4 regions of the Blautia aquisgranensis genome follow, and region 4 is predicted to be linked to each of the others. Evidence: predicted binding sites of a transcription regulator. Region 4 holds the regulator's gene; each other region holds the start of a gene.

The links. The regulator Rex, encoded in region 4, represses fermentation and respiration genes when NADH is low (regulators of the CRP and FNR family bind a similar motif). The targets are predictions, from matches to a motif close to ATTGTTAANTANTTAACAAT.
Region 1: WMO28_RS09545 (phosphoketolase family protein) is a predicted target of Rex. The motif match lies at 3,005-3,024, and genes of this name have one in related genera.
Region 2: WMO28_RS15130 (iron-sulfur cluster assembly scaffold protein) is a predicted target of Rex. The motif match lies at 1,736-1,755, and genes of this name have one in related genera.
Region 3: fucO (lactaldehyde reductase) is a predicted target of Rex. The motif match lies at 2,069-2,088, and genes of this name have one in related genera.

What each region holds. Positions count from the first base shown of each region.
Region 1 is NZ_JBBMEJ010000010.1:51,497-56,226, reverse strand. Features, by position in the region: gene WMO28_RS09550 (LysR substrate-binding domain-containing protein) at 1-437, shown strand, start outside; gene WMO28_RS09545 (phosphoketolase family protein) at 567-2,942, opposite strand; cyclic di-GMP riboswitch class I at 3,518-3,593, shown strand; partial or broken gene WMO28_RS09540 (substrate-binding periplasmic protein) at 3,673-4,487, shown strand; gene WMO28_RS09535 (ATP-binding protein) at 4,471-4,730, shown strand, end outside.
Region 2 is NZ_JBBMEJ010000024.1:36,445-41,174, reverse strand. Features, by position in the region: partial or broken gene WMO28_RS15135 (GGGtGRT protein) at 1-800, opposite strand, end outside; gene WMO28_RS15130 (iron-sulfur cluster assembly scaffold protein) at 841-1,533, opposite strand; gene WMO28_RS15125 (TraX family protein) at 1,780-2,514, shown strand; gene WMO28_RS15120 (hypothetical protein) at 2,679-2,834, opposite strand; gene WMO28_RS15115 (LbetaH domain-containing protein) at 3,190-3,861, opposite strand; gene WMO28_RS15110 (DNA topoisomerase) at 3,858-4,730, opposite strand, start outside.
Region 3 is NZ_JBBMEJ010000015.1:26,173-30,902, reverse strand. Features, by position in the region: gene WMO28_RS12320 (cob(I)yrinic acid a,c-diamide adenosyltransferase) at 1-631, shown strand, start outside; gene fucO (lactaldehyde reductase) at 885-2,030, opposite strand; gene WMO28_RS12310 (TetR/AcrR family transcriptional regulator C-terminal domain-containing protein) at 2,177-2,764, opposite strand; gene recQ (DNA helicase RecQ) at 3,001-4,730, shown strand, end outside.
Region 4 is NZ_JBBMEJ010000022.1:16,233-20,962, forward strand. Features, by position in the region: gene abc-f (ribosomal protection-like ABC-F family protein) at 1-1,106, opposite strand, end outside; gene WMO28_RS14565 (redox-sensing transcriptional repressor Rex) at 1,322-1,966, shown strand; gene WMO28_RS14570 (NAD(P)H-hydrate dehydratase) at 2,035-3,552, shown strand; gene alr (alanine racemase) at 3,549-4,718, shown strand.

The sequences.
Region 1 (4,730 bases), on a different contig from region 4:
TGAAGGTAGTAAAAAAATATCGTGATATTCTGATCGCAGGAAGCCGATTTGAAGATCTGAAGGATAAAAAAATTTCCCTTGGAGAGCTTTCCTCTTATCCATGGATCAGTCTTACCTCTGAAGCCATTACAAGAAACTTTCTGGATGCGTACTTTGACAGCAACGGACTGCAGTTTTCGCCGGATGTAGAGCTGGCCACAACGGATATGATCCTTCCAGCTGTGCGCTATAATCTGGGACTTGGATTTATTCCGCGGGAATTCGCCCGGGATGATCTGGAATCCGGAAAGGTTTTTGAAGTTCACGTAAATGAAGCACTTCCGGAAAGAAATATTCTTCTGATCCACGATATCGAATATCCACAGAGTATTGCTTCCAAGGCATTTCAGAAATTCCTTATGGACCGGGAAGCAGAAAAAGAAACAAATTCCATATAATATCCTGATCAGATAAATCTCTGGTCAAAAAAATAAAAAACAGGGCAGGCACATCTGTGATCTCACAGTGTGTCTGCCCTGTATCTGGTTATTTCGAGGATTATGATTAATTAATATAAACTGGATTTTTTATTTATGCCATTCCCAGTTTCTGATCTCTTCCAGATCCTGACCATACTCAGCAATGTACTGTTTATGCTCAACAAGCTTGTCGTTCATCTTCTGGATCAGGAAAGAGCCCTTGTTGCCAAGCTGTGGCAGATGCATGATCGCATCTTTTACAAGGTTGAAACGGTCGATCTGGTTCTGCACACGCATATCGAACGGAGTAGTAATAGTACCTTCCTCCTGGTATCCATGAACGGAAACATTGTGGTTGTGACGGCCGTAAGTAAGCTCATGGATCAGAGTCGGATATCCGTGGAATGCAAAGATAACAGGTTTGTCTTTTGTGAAGATCGCATCATACTCTGCATCGCTTAAGCCATGTGGATGCTTGTGGTCGGACTCCAGTTTGAACAGGTCGACAACGTTTACAACACGGATCTTAAGCTCCGGCATTTCATCACGAAGGATAGTAACAGCAGCCATGATCTCAAGGGTAGGTGTGTCACCACAGCAGGCCATAACAACATCCGGCTCCTCGCCGCAGTCATTACTTGCCCACTCCCAGATACCGATACCCTGTGTGCAGTGCTTAACAGCCTGCTCCATGGTCAGCCACTGGCAGCTCGGATGTTTGGAAGCTACGATCGCGTTTACATAGTTCTTACTCTTGATACAGTGGTCGAAGCAGGAGAGTAAGCAGTTCGCGTCTGGTGGGAGATACATACGTACCACATCTGCCTTCTTGTTGGCGATGTGATCCAGGAATCCAGGATCCTGATGTGTAAATCCGTTATGATCCTGCTGCCATACGTTGGATGTCAGGATGAAGTTTAAGGATGCGATCGGCTGTCTCCAGGAAAGCTGATTGCAGACTTTCAGCCATTTTGCGTGCTGTGCTGCCATGGAGTCAACGATACGGATGAATGCCTCGTAGCTTGCAAAGAAGCCATGACGGCCTGTAAGAAGATAACCTTCCAGCCATCCCTCACACATATGCTCGCTGAGCATACTGTCCATGATACGTCCGTCTCTTGCAAGGCAGTCATCGGATTCAACCATCTCTGCATTCCAGTCACGTTTCTGATACTCGAATACTTTGTACAGACGGTTGGACATACTTTCGTCCGGTCCAAAGATACGGAAGTTTTTGTTCTCCTCATTCAGCTTGAAGATATCACGGATATATCCGCCAAGTTCGATCATATCCTGAGCTTTTGTTTTTCCAGGCTGAACATCAATGCCATACTCGCGGAAATCCGGGAGACGAAGATCTTTAAGAAGAAGACCGCCGTTTGCATGTGGGTTTGCACCAAGACGTGCATTTCCCTTAGGAGCAAGCTCTGCAAGCTCAGGGATCAGGCGTCCATTCTCATCGAAAAGCTCCTGAGGACGATAGCTTTCCAGCCACTCCTTGAGAAGGTCAAGATGCTCCGGAGATTCCATGGAAAGCGGAACCTGATGAGCACGGAAAGAACCTTCAATCTGAAGTCCGTCAACAACTTTTGGGCCGGTCCATCCTTTCGGAGTACGGAGAATGATCATTGGCCATACCGGACGCTCCGGATCGTTGTTTTCACGTGCGTTCTTCTGGATTGCTTTGATCTCTTCGATAACAGTGTCCATGGTCTCGGCCATCTTTTTGTGCATGGTCATCGGATCGTCGCCTTCAATGAAGTATGGCTTCCATCCACAGCCCTTGAAGAAGCACTCAAGCTCCTCATGGGAAAGACGTGCAAAGATTGTCGGATTGCTGATCTTATATCCGTTTAAGTGAAGAATCGGAAGTACAGCACCATCTGTGATCGGGTTCAGGAACTTGTTGGACTGCCAGGATGTTGCAAGTGGGCCAGTTTCAGCTTCACCGTCACCGACAACAGTTGTTGCGATCAGGTCAGGATTATCGAATACGGCACCAAATGCGTGTGCGATGGAATATCCAAGCTCACCGCCCTCGTTGATGGAACCAGGTGTTTCCGGTGCACAGTGACTCGGAACTCCGCATGGGAAGGAGAACTGCTTGAACATTTTCTTCATACCTTCTTCATCCTGGCTGATGTTCGGATATACCTCGCTGTAGGAGCCCTCCAGATAAGTGTTTGCGATCATGAAGTTTCCGCCATGTCCAGGACCGGAAAGAAGAATCATATCCAGATCATAACGTTTGATGACACGGTTGCAGTGTGCATAAACAAAGTTCTGTCCAGGTACGGTTCCCCAGTGTCCAACGATTTTTTTCTTGATCTGGTCCATAGTCAGTGGCTCTTTCAGCAGCGGATTATCAAGAAGATAAAGCTGTCCGGCGGACAGGTAGTTGGCAGCACGCCAGTAAGCATCGATCTTGTCAAGCATTTCCTGATTCAAAGGCTGCTTTTCCAGACATAATTTGTTGTCTTCCATTTTCTTACCTCTTTCTTTTGTCATTACTCATAAATGGTTGAATGGTTGTTGATAAGATGATTTTTGTTATTTTTTTAACCAGGAATATCCTATCATAACGAAAATATTCCGTAAAATAGCAATATTGCATTGTAATTATAACTTTTTGATATGGATAATCTTAAAAAAATATGGATTACCATAAAAACAGCAGGTTTCTGAGTCGAAAATTGAAGATGTTATTAATGAGAAGTTTTATCTAATTGTTTCACACCAGAAAAAGTGCTATACCAAAAATATTCTTGAATAACGTAAAATGGAATCATAAAAGAAAAGGGAGAGATGACTTATGTTAATGTCCGGTATTTTGGGAGAACAGAAATTTTATATGATTTAAAAATGTGATAGTTTGAACATGAAAGAAAGATAAAGATACTTTTGCTGAATTATAAGGGATGGAGGTGAAGATGGTCAGAACAAACAAGATAATAAATGAAGGATTACCTGAAAGCGTTAAGACGGTGAGGTTTTTCTTGTGTACAATAGAGTATTAGGGTATAATAAAATCAGCTTTTTGCACACGTTAAAAGTTATAATACGGAAATCGGCAAACCAGATGAAAGTCTGGGACGCAAAGCTACAGGGCCTGTAAAATGGCAGCCAGTTGCATAAAACGAGGTGCACTGTCTGCTTGGCAGTGTTTTTTTTGAGTTAAAAACAACTTAAATTATCAACAGGAGATAGAAGGAAAATGAAAGGAAAAAGAGTGATTGCAGGCATTCTGCTTGTGGGAATTTTAGCAGTCACCCTGACAGGGTGTAAAAACACAGGGAGCGGTAAAAAAGAAACAGAAAAGCCTGTTATTACCCTCGGCAGTGATAACTATCCACCATACAATTATCTGAATGAGGATGGTGTACCAACGGGAATAGATGTAGAACTGGCTACAGAAGCATTCAAAAGAATGGGATATCAGGTGGATGTTGTCCAGATTGACTGGGAGGAGAAAAAAGAACTGGTGGAGAGCGGAGAGATTGACTGTATCATGGGCTGCTTTTCCATGGAAGGACGCCTTGACGATTACCGCTGGCAGGACCATACATAGCAAGCCGTCAGGTGGTTGCTGTAAATGAGAACAGTGATATCTATAAACTGAGTGACCTGGCGGGAAAGAACCTGGCTGTCCAGTCCACAACCAAACCAGAAGGTATCTTTCTGAAGCGGACAGATGAAAGAATCCCAAAACTGGGAAATCTGATCAGCCTGGGACACAGGGAGCTGATCTATACATTTCTGGGAAAAGGATATGTGGATGCAGTCGCCGCACATGAGGAATCTGTTGTCCAGTATATGAAGGATTATGATACAAGTTTCCGTATTCTGGAAGAACCTTTGATGATCACCGGAATAGGTGTTGCTTTTGCAAAAGATGATGACAGGGGAATCTGTGAGCAGATGAGCCAGACTCTGGAAGAAATGCGTCAGGATGGCACATCCCTGAAAATCATTGAAAAATATCTGGATGCTCCCCAGAAGTATCTGGAGGTGGATGATCTTGGATATTAAGAGAAAGAAAAAAGAAAAACGAAACCAGCTATTCGGTGGTCTGATTGGAATCTGTGTGGCTGTAGTTTTTCTGTTTTATTTCTTTCATGCGGAGAAAGCGGAAGCAGAGAAAAGAATGGTAGAGATTGTAAATTATGTCAAAGTGCAGTGTTCCACCTACACCCATTATAATGAATCTTCGGAATCCAAAAGTCTTCTCCGTGCCATTGAAAGTGCCCGACAGATGAGTACAAATATTAACAT
Region 2 (4,730 bases), on a different contig from region 4:
TGAAGTGTACGTCCTGTACCACCGCCGGAAGCAACGGAGAAGTATTTCTTACCTTTCTCATTGCACTCTTTTTTGTATGTTCCTGCTACTGGATGCTGGAAACGAGTCGGGTTTGTGGAGTTTCCTGTGATGGAAACGTCAACGCCCTCTTTCCACATGATAGCAACACCTTCCGGAACGCTGTTAGCGCCGTAGCAGTTAACTTTTGCACGAAGACCCTCTGAATAGGATTTACGGAATACTTCCTTAACCTCGTTCTTATATGGATCATACTCTGTCTCTACATATGTAAAGCCGTTGATACGGGAGATGATCTGAGCAGCATCTTTACCAAGACCGTTCAGGATAACACGAAGAGGTTTTTTACGAACTTTGTTCGCTTTCTCAGCGATACCGATAGCACCCTCAGCTGCTGCGAAAGACTCATGTCCTGCAAGGAAGCAGAAGCAGTCTGTCTCTTCCTCAAGAAGCATCTTTCCAAGGTTTCCATGTCCAAGACCTACCTTACGTGTGTCTGCAACGGATCCCGGAATACAGAATGCCTGAAGGCCTTCTCCGATAGCTGCTGCTGCGTCAGCGGCTCTTCTGCAGCCTTTTTTGATTGCGATAGCTGCACCTACTGTGTAAGCCCAGCAAGCATTCTCGAAGCAGATCGGCTGAATGCCTTTGATCTGATCGTAAACGTTCAGACCCGCGTCTTTAGTGATTTTCTCAGCTTCTTCGATAGAAGCGATTCCATAGCTGTTTAAAACAGAATTGATCTTGTCAATTCGTCTCTCATATGATTCAAATAAAGCCATTTCCTGTAACCTCCTGATATTTTTACCTTACGAAGTGTAATTACTCTTTTCTTGGGTCGATGATCTTAACAGCATCTGCAACACGGCCGTACTGACCTTTTGCTTTCTCCCATGCTGTGTTCGGGTCATCACCTTTCTTAATGAAGTCAGTCATTTTTCCAAGGCTTACGAACTGGTATCCGATGATCTCATCGTTCTCGTCAAGAGCGATACCTGTAACATAACCCTCAGCCATCTCAAGGTAACGAGGTCCTTTTTTCAGAGTTCCATACATTGTACCAACCTGAGAACGAAGTCCTTTTCCAAGGTCCTCAAGACCAGCTCCTACTGCAAGTCCGTCCTCGGAGAATGCAGACTGGGAACGTCCGTAAACGATCTGAAGGAAAAGCTCTCTCATAGCTGTATTGATTGCATCACATACAAGGTCTGTGTTCAGTGCCTCCATAACAGTAAGTCCTGGAAGAATCTCAGAAGCCATAGCTGCAGAATGAGTCATTCCTGAACATCCGATAGTCTCAACAAGTGCCTCCTGGATGATTCCCTCTTTAACGTTAAGGGAAAGCTTACATGCACCCTGCTGAGGAGCACACCAGCCAACACCGTGTGTAAATCCGGAGATATCCTTTACTTCTTTTGCCTGAACCCATTTTGCTTCTTCCGGGATCGGAGCGGCACCATGATGTACGCCCTGTGCCACTGGACACATTTCTTCTACTTCGCGTGAATAAATCATTTTAAAACTCCTTTCAAGTATAGATTGACCGATGTTATTGAGAAAAAAAGTTCTATAACACCCTATGGGTATTTTCTCACAAAACCTTTGTTTCGTCCAGTCATATTTGATAATTTTTTGTGATAAAACGCATTATATTGGAAGTTATTATTCCGGTATTTCCCCCTTATCCGCCAAATATTTCTGGCAACTTCATCATCCATATGTTAATATGTTATCAAGTCAGACCCCGGAGGTTTATTTTTTATGAACACATCTGCAGATTTTATTTTTCCAGAAAAATACCGCATACTCAGTGGCAGCACCCTGAAAATGATCGCGATCATAACCATGCTCATTGACCACACCGGAGCCGTTCTCCTCAGTATGTACCCACCGGCTCAGAAAATATTCTTCACGCTATTCGGCCGGGAATACAGTCTGTATCTCATCTTCCGCGATATTGGAAGAGTCGCCTTCCCGATCTTCTGTTTTCTCCTTCTGGAAGGCTTCCGGCACACACACGACCGCTTCCGTTACGGACTAAACCTCTTCCTTTTTGCACTGATCTCCGAGATCCCATGGAACCTTATGTTCACAAATACTCTGCGTTATGAAAAACAGAATGTGTTTTTTACACTTTTCCTGGGATATCTTGCCTTCTGCGCCATTGAATATTTTCAGGATGACCAGCTCCGTCAGCTGTTGTGCATAATCGGTCTGCTGATCGTTTCCATCCTTCTGAAAGCAGATTATTCCTGGCGTGGATATATCTTTCTCCTGATCATGTACTACACAAGAAAAGATCCAACCGGCCAGGCCATCCTCGGAAGCTGCTGGCTGTACTACGAGTGGAGGGCATGCTTTGCCTTTCTGTCCATTAACCTCTACAATGGAGAGAGGGGGTTTGTTCGGAACAAAGTCTTAAAATACGTTTTTTATTGGTTTTATCCGGTGCATATTTTGGTATTAGTGGTAATTAGGAAAGTTTTGTTTTTATGAGATTTTTTTCTACCTTTTTTAAGGTGGGAATATCTGAGGGGAGAAAACACTCAAAGTTGCGAAGCCCGTTTTTCTCCCCTCAGACTCCCCTCTTTCCGGGCACGCGAAAAATCTCTTATTTTTTATAATGTAACGTTTTGATTTTAATCTGTATTCTACTTCTCTCAGAAATGCAAGGTTGTGCCGATTATTTTATATACAGTTCCACTGTCAAACAAACCGGCACATCTTCCAAATGCACCGTCAAACCAATTCGTCACACCCTCAAACGCAATCTCAGCCTTTCCCATAAGCCATCCAGCGCAACGCCGATGGCCCATCCCCTCCCGTCAGACCACGCTATCCTCACCACCGGATGAACCAGCCCGGGAGGTGTGTGCTGTATTCCACTGACTCTGCAGGAGAGGAGCTGATTCTTGGCTGGTGGGAATCTGCGTTGTTTTTCAAAAGTCCGCTGTCTGAGCGACTTTAGGAGCGAGTTCGGGCTTTTGGAAAACGGTTTTAGCAGATTTCCGGCAGCCTAGAAGCCAGCCCTCGACGAAGCCCAGTGGAAAACAGCACACACCTCCCGGGCGTCCCCATCCGCCACACACCCACACAAAAAAAGAGCCACACTCCAAAAGTGCAGCTCTTTAGCATCAACGTGAACAGAAGGACAGGATCAATCCCATCTTTTTAATCCCTTTTTCTGACAACCTCACCGACATTCTTATAAATCGAATCCGACGCCACACAGCCTCTCACAGAAGACAGCGGATAAATATTACAGTTCCGTCCGATCACAGTACCAGGATTCAGCACAGAACCACATCCAACCTCAACATGATCCCCAAGCATAGCCCCGAACTTCTTAAGCCCGGTCTCGACCTTCTCCTCACCATCCTTCACAACCACAAGCTTCTTATCTGACTTCACGTTAGAACAGATCGATCCGGCCCCCATATGAGACTTATAACCAAGCACAGCATCACCAACATAATTATAATGCGGAACCTGCACCTTATTAAAGAGCACTGCATTCTTAAGCTCAGTAGAATTACCAACTACAGCACCCTCGCCAACGATCGCATTTCCACGGATAAACGCACAGTGACGAACCTCCGCATCCTTACCGATGATCGCTGGGCCTGTAATGCTGGCAGTCGGCGCAACCGTTGCAGACTTTGCGATCCATACATTCTCACCTATTTGCTCATACTCAGCAGGATCCAGAGTCTTACCAAGCTTAATGATAAAATCACCGATATCCGGAAGCACCTCCCACGGATAAGTCTTTCCCTCAAAAAGCTCTGCAGCGATCGTCTCGTTAAGATTCAGAAGATTGCTGATCGTAAAATCCTTCATCATGATTTTTTTCCTCCCTGTCCGGAAGCACGCTCCGGCTTCCTGTAATTTACAGCGGCCGCATCAAAAAACTGCCGCAGGTTATACTGATAATTGCTGGCCTCGACCTGCTGGGTACGCACCCTCACAAAATGCTCCAGCTTGTCCATATATTCCTGTTCTGTAATACTGCCCTCAGCCACATACGTGAGCCCTTTTTCCCAGCTCGCAGTAAGCTCCGGATTCAGAAGCTGCCGGATCGAACAGTTCACCACATCAAAGATCATCTCACCAAGAAGCGTAGGCGTGATCACCTGTGTCTTTTTATTCAATGCAAGATACTTGATATTTACAAGTTTTTTCAGAATCTCGGCTCTGGTAGCACTGGTACCGATCCCGCTGCCCTTGATCTGGGCGCGAAGCTCCTCATCCTCAATAAGCTGACCTGCATTCTCCATGGCAAGGATCATGGAACCGGAATTGTATCGTTTCGGCGGTGAAGTCTCGCCCTCCTTGATCGAAAGCCCGTTCACAGGAAGTATATCACCCTTTTTCAGCTTCTGCAACGCATCCAGAAGCACCGTATCACAGGAAACCTCTTCTTCCTCACCATTTCCACTCTTGTCACTGTCGGAAGCCTTTTTCCAGGCAAAAGAATTCGTGGCAACCTTAAGATATCCCTCTTCCTTAAGCACCTTAAAGGATGAAAAGAAAGCCTCCCCGTCAAGCTTCGTCACAAGACTCACCTTCTGATAAACAGCCGGCGGATAAAAAATACACAAAAATCTCCGCACGATCGTCTCATATACTCTCTGCGCGGTAAGTGAAACACTACCCAATGCATTTAAACCCTGACCTGTAGGAATGATCGCATAATGATCCGTGATCTGCTT
Region 3 (4,730 bases), on a different contig from region 4:
AAAAACAGCCAATGATCTGAATGCAGAGAATGTACATACACAGAACGCAGCGCCATCATTTACAGCGGCTCAGAGTCAGCAGATGCCGGTACAGCAGGAAAACGTACCGGAACAGCAGGCGGTAACAGCGACAGCAGGAGGAAGTACAGCTATGGCACAGAATGACAGTATGGCAGTGAATACAGCGATGATCCAGGAAGTGCTGAGACGTATGGGAATTCAGGGACGTATCACACTGGATTCGGCCAAGCGTCTGATCGAGAAGATCGAGCAGGAAGCACTGCGTAGGAATAAGCCTTCTGTGATCGCGGTATGCGGACCTGACGGAAATCCTGTTGCAGTCCATGTGATGGATGGTTCTTATCTGGTAAGCTTTGATGTGGCTATGAAGAAGGCTTACACATCGGTTGCAGTGAAGATGTCCACTATGGAGCTTTCCAGGCTCACACAGCCGGGTCAGACATTTTACGGGCTTGGTAAGATGAGTGATAACATTGTGATCTTCGGAGGTGGCGTTCCTCTGAAAGTCGGTGATACGATCATTGGTGGTCTTGGTATCAGCGGTGGTACAGGAGAAGAAGATAACAGCCTTGCGGAGTATGGACTGCAGATTCTGAAGGATGTACTGTAAGATCAGATAAGCGGATAATAAAACAGACAAGAAAACATGAATATAAAAAGAACAGGTTATGAAGGCGTGTGATATTCATAACCTGTTCTTTTTTTAGAGAATCAGGCAAGTCCTATGAGAGACTGCGAAGAGCAATGAGCAGTGTTTCAGGGACTTGCCTGTATCAGGAGGACATAAATGTTTCCTGATAAAATGCGAAGCAGTTATTTACTTAAGGATAAATAGCGAAAATTCGCTTCTGCTCGTACTTTGATCACATGATCTTTCTGAACAGAGCTTTCAGATCCTCTACGCTTGCATCCTTCGGGTTTCCAGGTGCACAGGCATCTGCATGAGCGGATTCTGCAAGGAATGTAAGATCCTCTTCTTTGATAGCTTCCAGTTTGGTAGGAATTCCCACATCAACAGAAAGTTTTCTGACAGCATCAATAGCTGCTTTTCTGTATTCTTCCTGTGCCATGGAATCTACATTTTCAACACCCATTGCACGTGCAATCTCACGGTATTTCTCACCGGTGCATTCCTGATTGTACTCCATAACGATCGGAAGCATCATAGCACATGCAACACCATGTGGAGTATCGTAAACAGCGCCCAGAGTGTGAGCCATGGAATGTGCAATACCAAGACCTACATTAGAGAAGCCCATACCTGCGATATACTGTCCAAGAGCCATTCCCTCACGTCCTTCTTTGGTGTTTTCAACAGCACCACGAAGAGATTTGGAGATCAGCTCGATTGCTTTCAGATGGAACATATCTGTCATTTCCCATGCTGCTTTTGTTGTATATCCTTCAATAGCATGTGTCAGGGCATCCATACCTGTGGAAGCGGTCAGACCTTTTGGCATGGAGGACATCATCTCCGGGTCAACAACTGCGATGATCGGCATATCATGTGGGTCAACACATACAAATTTACGTTTTTTCTCAACGTCTGTGATAACGTAGTTGATCGTAACCTCAGCGGCTGTACCTGCTGTTGTAGGAACTGCAATGATCGGAACACAAGGATTCTTTGTAGGAGCAGTACCCTCAAGACTTCTTACATCCTCAAATTCCGGGTTTGCGATGATGATTCCGATCGCTTTGGAGGTATCCATGGAAGAGCCACCGCCGATTGCGATGATATAATCTGCACCGGATTTTTTGAAGGATTCTACGCCGTGCTGTACGTTCTGAATAGTAGGATTTGCTTTGATATCAGAGTAGATCTCGTATTCCAGTCCGTTTTTCTCGAGAATATCAGTTACTTTGCTTGTAACATGGAATTTGATCAGATCAGGGTCGGAGCATACAAATGCTTTTTTGAATGCATGTGCTTTTGCTTCGTTTGCGATTTCGGCGATCGCACCTGCTCCGTGATAGGAAGTTCCGTTTAAATTGATTCTGTTTGCCATGATTGTGACATTCCTTTCTGCGTTTCATACGCCATATCTTTGTTATTATATTAACAATTTTGCACGAAAAAAGAAAGTTACAGAAGTCGTTAAGTGTAACGTTTTCTGTAACTTTCTGAATTTATTAAAGTATGACCCGGGAAAAATCAGCTCAGAATCTCAAGAGAGATAAAAAGCTCCGAAAGCTTTGCAGGCATTGCATCTACCAGAACAGAGGCAAGCTCAGTAGGAGAAAAGCTTAAGGCACCGGTCACCCACCGGACTGTCATATAGATAGAACTCTGGCAGTACATCTCCAGAAGATAATGGATATTTTTGTCGGGAAGTTTGCCAGTTTTTTCACAAATCAGATGCTCATAAAACTGAAGAATCAGTTCAAAATCATGCTGGCGAAGAGAATTCTGCTCATCATAGCGGAAAGCGGCTGCGAAAAAATTACGTTCTTCTTCGATGTAAGAGAATTTCTTGACCAGAGCGTCATAAACCGTTTTTCCCTGCCCCATATGTTCAAAAGATTTCGCGAGAAGTATATCAAAATACCAGTTGATGAGATCATATTTATCCAGAAAGTTCCGGTAAAAAGTCTGTCTGGTAATGCCGCATTTTTCAGTGATCTGTTTCACGGTGATATTTTCTACGGAAGTGGTTTTCATACATTCCTTCATGGCGTGCGCCAGGCGATATTTGGTTTTGGTACTTTTAGATAGCTGATTCAGATCAAGACTTTCGGCCATTTTCAACCTCGTTAGTTAAAAGTTAAATGATATAAGATTACAGATATTTATAAATTATGGTAAGTGGAAAATGTCTGTTTGTCAATCGGAAAAAATACTAAGCCGGAAAGGAAATTGGAAATTGCTGTGAAAATATGATAAAATAAAATATTCAGAAAACACTGGGGATTTTTATAAAAAGAAAACAGGCGGATCCGAATATCCGCACACAGAAAAGGAAAGGATCATGTCGATATATGACGAAACAGGAACTTTTAAAGACCCATTTCGGGTATGATACTTTCAGAGAAGGTCAGGAGACAGTGATCGATGCACTTCTGGAGGGAAGAGATGTTCTGGCTGTAATGCCGACGGGAGCAGGAAAATCTATCTGCTATCAGGTACCGGCGCTGATGATGAAAGGGATTACACTGGTGATCTCACCGCTGATCTCTCTTATGAAGGATCAGGTGCGAAGCCTGAATCAGGCGGGTATCTCGGCAGCGTATCTGAACAGCTCGCTGACACAGGGACAGTATTTCACTGCTTTGCGCTATGCAAAAGCTGGCAGGTATCCTATTATTTATGTTGCTCCGGAACGTCTTACCACGGAGGCATTTCTGGATTTTGCGCGAAATGTGGAAATTTCCATGATCGCAGTGGATGAGGCACACTGCGTGTCGCAGTGGGGACAGGATTTCCGGCCAAGCTATCTCAAAATCGCTGAGTTTATAGAACTGCTTCCTAAAAGACCGGTGATCAGTGCATTTACGGCAACTGCAACCAAAGAGGTCAGAGAGGATATTGCAAGACTTCTGGGACTTCAGGATCCTTTTTGCACGACAACAGGATTTGACCGGGAGAATCTTTACTTTGCGGTAAAAACGCCGAAGGATAAATATAAAGAAGTTCATGACTATGTAATGGAGCATCCGGATGATAGCGGCATTATCTACTGCCTGACGAGGAAACTTGTAGAGGAGGTTTCGGAGAAGCTGATCCGTGATAGAATCTCCGCCACCAGATATCACGCCGGACTTTCGGATGAGGAGCGCCGGAATAATCAGGATGATTTTATTTATGATCGGTGTCATGTGATGGTAGCAACCAATGCTTTCGGAATGGGAATCGACAAGTCGGATGTGCGTTATGTGATCCACTACAATATGCCAAAAAACATGGAAGGCTATTACCAGGAGGCAGGCCGCGCAGGGCGTGACGGAGATCCGGCAGAGTGTATCCTGCTCTACAGCGGAAAGGATGTGGTGACGAACCAGTATCTTATTGAGCGAAGCCAGGACAATCAGGAGATGGATGCAGCCACCTGGCGTCTTGTCCGGGAACGTGATCAGGAGCGGTTAAAACAGATGACTTTTTACTGCTTTACTCATGACTGTCTCAGAGAATACATTCTGAAATATTTTGGAGAATATGGAAAAAGCTACTGCGGAAACTGTCTGAACTGTCAGACTGAATTCGAGGAGTACGATGTGGCAGAAGAAGCGGCGGCTATGGTGCGTTGCGTGGAGAACTGCGGGCAGCGGTATGGGATCAATGTGATCCTGGATACGCTGCGTGGAGCCTCTACGGCAAAGATCCGTCAGTATCATATGGAAGAAAATCCTTCATACGGTGTCTGTGCGAAGATGCCGGCACATAAGCTGAGACAGATCTTTAATTATCTGGTGCTGAGAGGATATCTGCATCTATCGGACGACGGATATACGATCGTGAAGCTTACTATTTCTTCAAAAGAGTTGCTGGAGGATAACGCTCACATCACCATGAAGCTTCCGAAAGAACAGGAGGTCCGCAAAAAAGAAAAACGCAGCCGTCTTTCAAAGGCAAGTGCAGGAGAGCTTGGCGAGCAGGATGAACCGCTTTTCCAGAAGCTTCGTGCCCTCCGCCTGGAGATCGCCAGAGAGGAAAAAATCCCTCCCTATATGGTATTTTCCGACAAAACCCTCGTACACATGTGTATCCTGAA
Region 4 (4,730 bases):
ATAGTAGTCTTGCCGGTTCCGTTGTTACCGATGAGAGCTACACGTTCTCCGCGCTTGATATCAAAGGAAATATCCGAAAAAAGTGTCTGTCCCGGGAATGCTTTGGAAAGCTCTTCTACATGGAGAACATCATTGCCGCTTAAAACGCGGGGCTCCAGGGAGATACGCATACGATCCTGGATCTCCAGCGGCTTCTCAATGCGCTGCACGCGATCCAGCATCTTCTCACGGCTCTCAGCGCGTTTGATGGATTTCTCACGGTTAAAAGATTTCAGCTTGGCGATCACAGCCTCCTGATGTTTGATATCTCGCTGCTGATTCAGGTATGCCTTATACTGTGCATCACGAAGCTGTGCCTTCTTGAGCGCATAAGCTGAATAGTTTCCGCTGTATACACGGGTCTGGCCGGCCTCGATCTCTACCACCTTGGTGACTACCTTATCCAGGAAATAACGGTCATGGGATACGATGAATACCGCGCCCGGATAATTGAGAAGATAAGTCTCAAGCCAGGAAATGCTCTCCATGTCCAGGTGGTTGGTAGGTTCATCCAGAAGCAGGATGTCCGGCTTGGAGAGAAGCATCTTACCCAGGGCTACGCGGGTCTTCTGGCCTCCGGAAAGAGTCTCGATGTATTTGTCATAGTCTTCTTCTGTGAATCCCAGACCTTTCAGTACACCGGTAAGCTCGCTCTTGTAAGCATAGCCGTTCTCCAGCTCAAACTGATGGGTGAGACGGGTATAGGTCTCCATCAGACGGTTCAGGTCATCGCCGGTAACGTTGTTCATTTCCTGCTCCAGGGAGCGGATGCGGCGTTCCATATCGATGATGTGCTGCTTGGTGGTAAGAAGCTCCTCGTATATGGTATGGTGCCCGTGGATATCCTGATACTGGGCAAGGTAACCGATATTTTTGTCGCGGGCGAGCACCACCGTACCGGAATCCGCGGAAATCTCCTGCATGATAATGCGGAGAAGTGTAGTCTTACCTGCACCGTTGCAGCCGATCAGAGCTGCCTTTTCACGATCCTCAATATGAAAGGATGCGTCGTTCAAGATTACTTTTTCGCCAAAGGCTTTGCATATATTCTGACATGATAAAATCATAAAAACTGTCCTCCTGTACAAAGGATCCTGTCTCTGTTTCGTAAAAAACAGGAAAAATCCTCTACCTATTATAACGGAAACCGCGGGGATTTCAAAGAAAAAATCAAATATTTGAAAAAATATGAAGAAATTTGTACATAAGTCACAAGATTAATTGACAGGAAAATATCAATTCGGTATAATTAACCTAGTGTAAGATAAGGAGGGAAACTATCGTGGAGACAAAACAAATCTCGAAAGCGGTGATTAAGCGTCTGCCACGCTACTACCGCTACTTAGGAGAGCTGATGGAAGACAATGTAGAGCGTATTTCTTCCAATGAATTAAGTAAGAAGATGCACACCACAGCTTCCCAGATCCGTCAGGATCTTAATAATTTTGGCGGTTTTGGTCAGCAGGGGTATGGCTATAATGTACATTATCTTTATACGGAGATCGGTAAGATCCTGGGACTGGATACGATTCATCCGATGATCATTCTTGGTGCAGGTAATCTGGGACAGGCACTTGCCAATTATGTGGACTTTGAGAAAAGGGGCTTTAAGCTGGTAGGAATTTTTGATGTAAACCCTGTTCTTGAGGGAATTGCAGTCCGCGGACTGGAGATCCAGATGCTCAGTGAGCTTCCGTTTTTCCTGAAAGAGAATAACGTGGAGATCGCTATTCTTACTCTTCCTAAGAATAAGGCCAAAGAAATGGCAGATATTCTGGTAGAGAACGGTATTAAGGCTATCTGGAATTTTGCACATCTTGATCTGGAGACACCGGATGATGTGATCGTGGAGAACGTACATCTTTCCGAGAGTCTGATGACACTGTCTTATAATCTGAGTAAATACAGGCAGGAGCATGTGGAATAGTAAAATCAGAGAATGAGGCTGCCGGAGACGGCAGCTTTCTCTGTTACAGAGGGAGGTATAGAAACAGCATGAAGAAGCTTGTTACCTGCGGGGAAATGAAGAATCTGGACAGTGCCACAATCCACAAGATCGGAGTGGCATCAGAAGTTCTGATGGAGCGGGCAGCACTGAAGGTCGTAGAAGAGACAGAGAAGTACCTTGGAAAGAATGAACGGATCCTGGTTGTCTGCGGAAGCGGAAACAATGGCGGTGATGGAATTGCGGTTGCCAGGATCTTTCATCTGAAAGGAATTCGTGCAGATTTCTACATGGCCGGAAACAAAGAAAAAATGACCCGGGAGACGACCTTACAATACAAGATCGCCACCGGTTATCATGTGCCGGAGGTGAATAACCCGGACTGGAGTGAATATACTACTATAGTAGATGCCGTGTTCGGTGTGGGGCTTGCGCGTCCGATCGAGGGACGATATGCTGAGATCATTCATGAGATGAACAGTGCGCGGGCCAAAAAGATCGCTGTAGACATCCCATCAGGAGTTAACGGAGATACTGGCCTGGAAATGGGCATTGCTTTCAGCGCAGATCTGACTGTCACATTCGCATACCGGAAGAGAGGACTTTGCTTTTATCCGGGAAGGCTGTATGCAGGAAAGATCGTGGTAGCTGATATCGGGATCTATGAGCAGGAAGCTGTGAAGGCATCCGCACGCTGTCTGGAAAAGAAAGACCTGAAGCTGTTTCCGGAGCGTGATCCCGGCGGAAATAAAGGTACCTTCGGAAAAATTCTTTTTGTTACCGGAAGTGCAGGTATGTGCGGAGCAGCTTACTTAAGCGCAAGCGCAGCACTCCGGGCCGGGGCGGGAATGGTGAAGATTCAGACAGTGGAGGAGAACCGGATCCCATTGCAGATCCTTCTTCCGGAGGCTATGGTATGCACCCGTTTTGATGAGGAATCCAATGAACAGCTTCTTTCCTGGTGCGATGTGATCGTGATCGGACCGGGACTTGGAACTTCCGGGGAGAGCCGTGAGAGAGAACAGTGGTTTCTCACGGCAGCTGCCCGCGAAAAGAAGTATCTTGTGCTGGATGCAGACGGGCTGAATCTTCTGGCCGCGCATCCTCAGTGGAAGGAATTCTTAGGTGAGAATGTGATTCTGACTCCGCATATCGGAGAGATGAGTCGCCTCTGCGGCAAAACGATCCGGGAAATTCAGGAAACACTTGCCCGAACTGCCATTGATTATGCCGGAGAAACCGGCACTGTCTGTGTACTGAAAGACGCATGTACGGTTATTACAGATGGCAGAGAGGATATTTATCTGAATCTTTCCGGCAATTCCGGCATGGCCACAGCAGGAAGCGGAGATGTGCTTTCCGGGCTTCTTGCAGGCGTATTATGTATGTATCTGAAAACGGAGGAACAGCCTCCCATGGTTTTAAAGGCCGCGTTAGGTGTTTATCTTCACGGACTTTGCGGCGATCTTGCAGCCACGAAAAAAGGAAAGCGCAGTATGCTGGCAGGAGATATCATCGAATATCTGCCGCAGGCTTTAGCTATAGGTGAAGAGGAGTCAAAATTATGAAAAAATACGAGAGAGTCAAAGCACTGGTATCTTTAGATGCCATTGCCCACAACTTTGAGGAAATGCACAGGAACATCAAGGAAGGAACGAAGATCATCGCAGTGATCAAGGCGGATGGCTATGGACATGGTGCCAGAGCCATTGCCAGACTGATCCATGATTACGATTACATCTGGGGCTTTGCGACAGCTACCGCTGAAGAAGCACTGGAGCTTCGACATGCAGGCATTACGAAGCCGGTTCTGATCCTGGGGCTTGTCTTTGAGGAATATTACGAGGAGCTGGCTGCCAATGATATCCGGATCACCATTTCAGATCTGAATACTGCCGTGGAATATGCAAAAGCAGCAGAGCGCATCGGAAAAAATGTACATATTCATCTGGCGCTTGACACAGGAATGACCCGGATCGGTTATGCAGACATTCCGGAGAATGCGGTACGCATCGAGGAGATATCCAAAATCCCGAATCTTGAGATTGAGGGAATGTTTACACATTTTGCAAGAGCAGATGAGTTCGACCGTTCCCCTGCCCTGGTACAGCTTGACCGATATCTCAGATTTGCGGACCTTCTGGAACAAAGAGGCGTGCATGTTCCGGTACTCCACTGCTCCAACAGTGCAGGAATCATCCGTGTTCCGGAGGCAAACTTAAATGTTGTGCGTGCGGGAATCACGATTTACGGTATTTATCCTTCTGATGAGGTGGAGCGCGACGTGGTGAAGCTGACTCCGGCTATGGAATTAAAGAGCCATGTTTCCTATGTGAAGAACGTAGAACGCGGAACAGAGGTCAGCTATGGAGGAACTTTTGTCACAGAGCGCTTTACCAGAATGGCAACGATCCCGGTTGGCTATGCAGACGGCTACCCGAGACAGCTTTCCAATAAGGGCTGGGTTCTGATCCATGGAAAAAAAGCGCCGATCCTTGGTCGTGTATGTATGGATCAGTTTATGGTGGATGTGACGGATATCCCGGATGTGAAGACTGGTGATGAGGTGACACTGATGGGAAGAGATGGCGATGAGTTTATCAGTGTGGAGACTCTGGGTGATCTTTCCGGAAGATTTTCCTATGAGTTTGTCTGTGAGATCAGCAAGCGTGTTCCAAGGGTTTATATCAAAGACGGTAGGGAATGCGGTGAGGAAGAGAGCTTTTTCCAGTAAAGTATAATGACC